DNA from 2 places in the Bacillus sp. 01N45 genome. Region 2 is predicted to be linked to the other one. Evidence: riboswitches for the same ligand, from Rfam matches in the RefSeq annotation. Region 2 holds a riboswitch; the other holds the start of a gene.
What was found. A riboswitch is a leader RNA that binds a small molecule or an ion and turns the genes downstream of it on or off. The one in region 2 is predicted to bind S-adenosylmethionine.
Positions count from the first base shown of each region.

Region 1: another riboswitch for S-adenosylmethionine. It lies ahead of AC1DMU_RS08915 (YezD family protein); the one in region 2 lies ahead of AC1DMU_RS26240 (MetQ/NlpA family ABC transporter substrate-binding protein).

Region 1 covers NZ_JBFTQW010000003.1:225,115-228,944, forward strand. Annotated here, with positions in the region: gene cysC (adenylyl-sulfate kinase) at 1-142, opposite strand, end outside; gene sat (sulfate adenylyltransferase) at 155-1,291, opposite strand; gene AC1DMU_RS08910 (phosphoadenylyl-sulfate reductase) at 1,330-2,034, opposite strand; gene AC1DMU_RS08915 (YezD family protein) at 2,121-2,264, opposite strand; SAM riboswitch class I at 2,337-2,445, opposite strand; gene lysA (diaminopimelate decarboxylase) at 2,562-3,830, opposite strand, start outside.
Region 2 covers NZ_JBFTQW010000016.1:17,716-21,545, reverse strand. Annotated here, with positions in the region: gene AC1DMU_RS26250 (hypothetical protein) at 1-517, opposite strand, end outside; gene AC1DMU_RS26245 (NAD(P)-dependent alcohol dehydrogenase) at 663-1,571, shown strand; SAM riboswitch class I at 1,652-1,766, shown strand; gene AC1DMU_RS26240 (MetQ/NlpA family ABC transporter substrate-binding protein) at 1,852-2,664, shown strand; gene AC1DMU_RS26235 (methionine ABC transporter ATP-binding protein) at 2,677-3,717, shown strand; gene AC1DMU_RS26230 (methionine ABC transporter permease) at 3,692-3,830, shown strand, end outside.

The sequences.
Region 1 (3,830 bases), on a different contig from region 2:
TACGAGCAACCGCGTTCGCCACCGTAGATTTACCTGAAGCTGATAGACCAGTAAACCAAACTACAAAACTATGATGCCCATTTCTTACTCTTCTCTCATCTTTTGAAACAGATGCTGTATGCCAAGTAATATTCGTATCCATGTCATTCTCTCCCTATTCTGTTACTACTTCTTTTTTCAAACCTTTAATTAGCACTTCCACTACTTCTTTACGACTAAATGTACTCGGCGGAACCTCACCGTTTCTTAATAGTTCTCTTACTTTCGTACCTGATAAAATGACATGATCCTCTTTTCCGTGTGGGCATGTTTTCGTCGAAGCCATCGCTTCACACTTCGTGCAGTAAAAACTATGTTCAAAAAATAATGGTGTAATCCCTAACTCTTCCACTGTAAAGTTTGTAAAAATTTCTTGTGCTTCATAAGTCCCGTAATAATCTCCTACTCCTGCATGATCACGTCCTACGATAAAGTGGGTGCATCCAAAATTCTTTCTGACTATTGCATGGAATATCGCTTCCCTCGGTCCTGCGTAACGCATTGCTGCAGGAAATACACCTAAAAAGACACGATCTTTCGGATAATAGTTTTGAAGTAATACTTCATAGCTTTCCATCCTTACATCAGCAGGAATATCGTCCGATTTCGTTTCCCCAACGAGTGGATTTAAAAAGAGACCATCTACAATTTCAAGGGCAGATTTTTGAATGTATTCATGGGCACGATGTACCGGATTTCTCGTTTGAAATCCAACCACTGTTTTCCAACCACGTTTTTTAAATTCTTCTCTCGTTTCAATTGGATCTAAATGATAAGAAGGAAACGGATTATTTTCAAAGCGTTTTGTAAGAATAATAGCTCCCCCGACATAAACGTTCGGTCGTTCATATAATTTTTTCACTCCTGGATGAGCCTCATCCGTCGTTTTATACACAAGTAACGCTTCTTTTTCCTTGTCAGGCACAAAAATATCTTCTATTTGAATGACACCATATACATTTTCAGCATTAACAAGTTTTACTTCCTCTCCAGCTTTTAGACTCTCTGCTACTTCTTCTGTTACTGGTAATGTAATCGGTATACTCCATATGCTCCCGTTTGCTAAGCGAAGCGTTTCTACGACCGAATCATAATCTTTCTTTCCTAAAAAACCAGTAAGTGGGCTATATCCCCCTGTCGCTAATAGCTCTAAATCACTTAACGCAATGTTGTCTAGTTCAATTTCTTTTTCGATTTGTGATACGTCGTAAGTCTCGTCTATACGATTTATTAATTCGTTTCTTGTACTCATTTTCTATTTCCTCTCTTAGCTTTATTTTCAAATTCATCTTATTGGTAATGAAGACCACATTCTGTTTTCACTTTCCCAGACCACCTACCATCTCTCGAATCGCCACCCTCACCTACAGGTAACGTACACTTCTCACACCCAATACTTGGATATCCAACATCATGCAGCGGGTTATACGGTAAGCTATGTTTGTATACATATCGCCACACTTCTTTCCACGTCCAATGAATGAGTGGACAAACTTTAATAGATTGAAAGCGATGATCTTGATTTATAAACTTTGTATGCTTACGTGTTTCTGATTGTTCCCTCCTTAAGCCCGATATCCAAGCTTTTTCCGCTGCTAATGATTTTTCTAACGGTAAAATTTTTCTAATTTTACAACAAAGATTCGGATTACTTTCCCATAATTTCTCACCATGCAACTTCGCTTGTTCATCAAGCGTAAGTTCCGGCTGTTTTTCTATAATATTTAATGAAGGAAATCGTTTCCGCACTTTTTGAATTAATTCATACGTTTCTTGAAAATGAACATTCGTATCTAAAAATACAACTTTAGCAGATGGATTTACTTGGTTTATAAGATGCAGCAATACCATCCCTTCCACTCCGAAGCTACATGCGTATACAATTTCACTTTTATATTCTTTATAAGCCCAACTTAATACAGATAGCGCGCCTTTCGTTTCATCTTCTTCTGAAAATGAAACATTATTTTCTTCCCACGTTTCATACGTCAACATGTTCTTTCCCCCTGTAAAAGCAAAAAGACGGTTTTAACCTAATATAATAGGTTAAAACCGCCTCTAGTTTTTCTAGTCAGCGCTTTTTACTTTAAACGTACCTTTTCACTTTTCTCTAATTGAATGACTTTCCCATCTTGCACAACAATTGTAATTGAACCATATTTCATATCAGCAAGCATCGCTTGAATTTTCTCAGATACTTCCTCAAAATGTTCCCGTACGCTCACGCGAACAGCCCCCCTTTTTATTCATAAAAAAAATCTTTCCCATTTCGAAAAGACTGTTCGGTAATATATTTTACCTTATCTTTCAAAATGGATTCCATTTTGCTGGATTTAGCACCTTGCTTTCTATAAGCAGGTTGCCGAGCTTCTTCGGGCCAGTTCCCTCCGCTTCTCTTGATAAGCTTTGTATTTGTATTTTATCACAATTCTGATTTTTTTCAATCCTAGTTTTCCGATATATTTTAATTATTTTGTTTTATAAAAAAGGAATTGCCCATCCGAACAACTCCTTTTTCCCATTCACACAAGTTCTTTAATACGTATGCGATCGTTCCCAATAATATTTTCATATGTTTCACGCTCTACAACAATTTGTGATGTGCCGCCTTTCGCGAAGACGACAGCTGGTCTACGAATCCGATTATAATTATTCGCCATCGAGTATCCATATGCCCCTGTACAAGAAATTGCTAATAAATCGGCTGAAGCAACTTTCGGTAGAGTGATATCCCAAATTAACATATCTCCACTCTCACAGCACTTCCCAGCAATCGAGACAAGTTCCTCATTCTCATCATTCCCTCGATTCGCTAACATCGCTTCATAACGAGCGTTATATAAAGCAGGTCTTAAATTATCAGTCATCCCACCATCCACTGATACATATTTCCGAATACCAGGAATATCTTTCACAGATCCGACTGTATAAATTGTCGTTCCAGCATCCCCTACAATACTACGGCCTGGTTCAACCCATATTTCTGGCAGGGGATAATTACATACTGTAAATTGTTCCCTCACAGCACTTGTTACAGCTCGCACATATGTCTCAAGAGTTAATGGTGTATCTGACTCTGTGTAGCGTATTCCGAATCCTCCGCCTACATTTAGCACTTTTACTACATAGTTTGTTCGCTCTCTCACTTGTTCTAAAAATTGACGAAGAACTTCAATCGCTCGCACAAAGCCGGCCGTTTCAAATATTTGTGATCCGATATGTGAATGAATTCCTAACACATTATAATTTGATTTTTGTAAAGCAATCTCAATTACTTGCATCGCTTGACCATTTGACACGCCAAATCCAAATTTCGAATCATCTTGGCCTGTTGTAATATATTCATGTGTGTGCGCCTCTACTCCGGGCGTTACACGAATTAATATGTTCACAAATTTCCCATGTTGCACTGCTAAATCATGCAAAATTTCTAATTCCAAGAAATTATCTACGACAAAACAACCAATATTCGCCTGAAGAGCCATCACAATTTCTTCTTCTGTTTTATTATTGCCGTGAAAATGAATGCGTGATGCCGGAAATCCTGCTTGCAGCGCAGTATATAATTCTCCTCCAGAAACAACATCTAATGACATATTCTCTTCACGAGCCACTCGGCACATCTCCATGCACAAGAACGCCTTGCTTGCATATGCTACTTGATAAGAGAAACCACTTTCTTTAAACGCACGATGAAACGCGCGGCACTTTCCTCGAATTGACTCTTCATCGTATACATAAAGTGGTGTTCCGTATTGTTTTGCTAGCTGCGTCGTATCGCATCCTCCAAT
Region 2 (3,830 bases):
TTAATGTAAATTTCAGTTTATATTTATCTCCGCTTTTCTCCATCTTCATTTTATCTAAAACTACTGCTGGTACTTCTAACTTATCTATAATATCTTGAGTCGCTTTCATTCCACCAGCGTTTAATTGCTCCTCTGGTACGGTTATAACTTCTCCTGTATTAGGGTTTTTTACCTCACCAGCAACTTTACCATCCACAGTATACACTACAACATCTGTACCGGAAATATTCATTTCAGAACGAGAATTCTTTGTCTTTGGCTCTAATTGCATCTTAGCCTTTAATATATCCATCTCTGTTCCCTCAGCTTTTACCCCTACACCATATGTCATCGTTACATGCTCTTCATTTTTAAAAGCTTCGTTCGTTTTCTTGAAAACATCCTTCGCTGCTAATTCTTTTTCTTTTTGAACTGATTCTTTTTTCGGTTCATCCGTCTTTGCTGTTTTCTCATTACTACACCCTACCCCTAGACTGATTGCAAGTACTAAACTTGAAACAAAAATAATTTTTTTCATAATGTCGCCCCCTTTCCCAAAATAATATCACCTCTTTTCCTATGAAATCTATATAATTTTTAATCTATATTCGCTATATAGCGACATGTTTAATGAAGGTTTTAAATATGATGTAAATAACAACAACTCATTTCAGGAGGTCATTATGAAGGCGATCATTTGCACACAGTATGGACCACCTAACGTTCTTCAGCTTCAAAATATAGAGAAACCTACACCTAAAAAGAACGAAGTATTAATTAAAATTCACGCAACAAGTGTATCGACTGGAGATTGTAGAATACGCGGTTTTAATAGTCCCCTCTTATTTTGGATTCCTATGCGGATCATATTAGGTTTCAGAAAACCGAGAAACCCTATACTCGGCGTAGAGTTATCCGGTGAAATCGAAGAAATAGGAACAGATGTAACTCAATTTAAAGAGGGAGATCCTATCTTTGCATTAACTGGCCTTCATGCTGGTGCTTATGCTGAATATACATGTGTACATGAAAGTGGATTAATAACATTAAAACCTACCAATGTGACGTATGAAGAAGCGGCAGTTATTCCTTTTGGTGGAACTTCAGCATTGCATTTCCTGAGAAAGGGCCGTATAAAAAAAGGGCAACAAGTGCTCATATATGGTGCCTCCGGATCAGTAGGAACAGCTGCTGTACAACTTGCTAAATATTTCGGTACGACCGTTACGGCTGTTTGTAGTAATTCAAATTTTGAACTCGTTCAATCTTTAGGAGCTGATAAAGTAATTGATTATACGAAAGAAGATTTTACTAAGCCGGGCGAGCGCTACGATATTATATTTGATGCAGTTGGGAAGTATAAAAAATCCCTTTGTACAAATACATTAACATCCAATGGAAAATATGTATCTGTTAATGGAATGATGGCCAAGGTAAGTAAAGAGGATATGATTCTATTAAAAAAACTAGTCGAAACGGAAAAACTAAAGCCCGTTATTGATAGAACTTACCGATTAGAAGAAATTGCTGAAGCTCATATGCATGTGGAAAAGGGACATAAAAAAGGGAATGTTTCCATTACCTTAAAATAAAATATATTCAGAAAATAATATTGACAATTCTATTTGTAAGATTTACTATTAGTACCATATTAAAAAACTACATACACATACTCTTATCAAGAGTGGCGGAGGGACTGGCCCGATGATGCCCGGCAACCGAGCTTATGACGTATAAGCTAAGGTGCTAATTCCTGCAAAACGAGTTTTCGTTTTGGAAGATAAGAGAGAAACCTATTTTGTCTATTCGGCACCTCTCTTATTTTTGAGAGGTGCTTTTTATTTTGGAACGTATATGAAGGGGGAACTATAGATGAAAAAAGTATTATTGAGCATTGTAAGTGGAGCTGTATTATTGTTAGGTGCATGTGGTGCTAATTCTGATAAAGAGGTAAAAGCATTAGATGAGAAAAAGGTTACTGTCGGTGTAACGGGTGGACCGCATGAACAAATTTTTGAAAAGGTAAAAGAAGTGGCAGCGAAAGACGGTCTCGAAATTGATGTAAAAGTATTTAATGATTATGTAGCACCGAACGTATCTTTAGATGAAAAAAGCCTCGATGTAAATAGCTATCAAACGAAATCTTATTTAGACGTATTTAAAGCTGAACGCAATATGAAATTAACTGAAGTATTTTCAACAGTAACATTCCCTATGGGCGTATATTCTAAAGACATAAAAGATGTAAAAGACTTAAAAGAGGGCGACGCAATCGCTGTACCAAATGATCCAACGAATGAACTTCGAGCTTTAAAACTATTTGAAAAAGCAGGCGTTTTAAAAGTGGATCCAAAGGCTACAGAAAAAGCGACTGCGAAAGATGTAATTGAAAACCCAAAGAAATTAAAAATTGTTGAATTAGAGGCATCTCAATTACCGACACAACTAAGTGAAGTGAAAGCAGCTGCAATTAATACAAACTTTGCATTAGGTGCAAAATTAAGCCCTGCGAAAGATTCTATTTTCCGTGAAGGAAAGGATTCACCATATGTAAACTGGGTCGTTGTTCGTACTGAAAATAAAGATGATGCTGTTGTAAATAAATTAAAGAAAGCTTATCAATCTAAAGAAGTAAAAGAATTTATCGAGAAAAAATTTGATGGTTCAGTTTTACCATCTTGGTAGGAGCTGACGATAATGATTGAATTAAAAAATGTATCCAAAGTATTTACAACAAAAAAAGGGAATGTAGAAGCTCTTAAACCTACTTCCCTTCAAGTAAAAAAGGGCGAAGTATTTGGAATCATTGGATATAGTGGCGCTGGTAAAAGTACATTAATTCGATGTGTAAATTTATTAGAAAAACCAACGACAGGAAATATCATTGTAAACGGCCAAGACTTAACAACTTTATCAGCAAATGAACTAGCAAAATCGAGACAAAAAATCGGAATGATTTTTCAAGGATTCAACTTACTTAAAACTGTGACAGTTTATGAAAATATCGCATTACCGTTACGTCTATCTGGTCTTCCCAAAAATGAAATTGAAAAAAGGGTAGAAAAGTATTTACGTATTGTCGATCTTTTTAACCGAAAAGATGCATATCCGAGCGAACTTTCTGGCGGCCAGAAGCAACGTGTTGCCATTGCACGTGCACTATCACATGAACCGGAAGTGTTATTAAGCGACGAAGCAACAAGCGCTTTAGACCCAGAAACAACTGATTCTATTCTCGACCTATTATTAAAGATTAATGAAGAAATCGGGATCACAATTTTATTAATTACACATGAAATGAATGTTATCCAGCGTATATGTGACCGAGTTGCTGTTATGGAACATGGAGCAGTAGTTGAAAGCGGGACTGTGAAGGATATCTTCACAAACCCACAGCATAAAACAACGAAAAAATTTGTAAACAGCGCCTTTGCAGCTAAAATTCCAGGAGAGGTACAAAAAGAACTACAAACTACCGGTGAAATTGTAACTCTCTCCTTTATAGGGAATGCTTCAGGAGAGCCAGCATTAGCTGTTGCTACAAAACGTTTCCAAGTGTATCCGAATATTTTATCCGGTAATATTACACAGCTAAAACATGAAGCATATGGGAAACTGATTATTCATATGCAAGGTGAAAAAACTGAAATAGACCGTGCTTTATCATTTTTACAAGAGCAAGGGATCATCGTAGAAGGAGGTAGAACAGATTATGGGAAACAAGTCCTTTTTGGATGAATGGGGTAAAGTCATATGGGAAGCAACCATTCAAACATTTCAAATGACATCTATTTCACTATTCATCTCTATCCTTATTGCACTACCACTTGGCGTCACGCTTGTTTTAACGA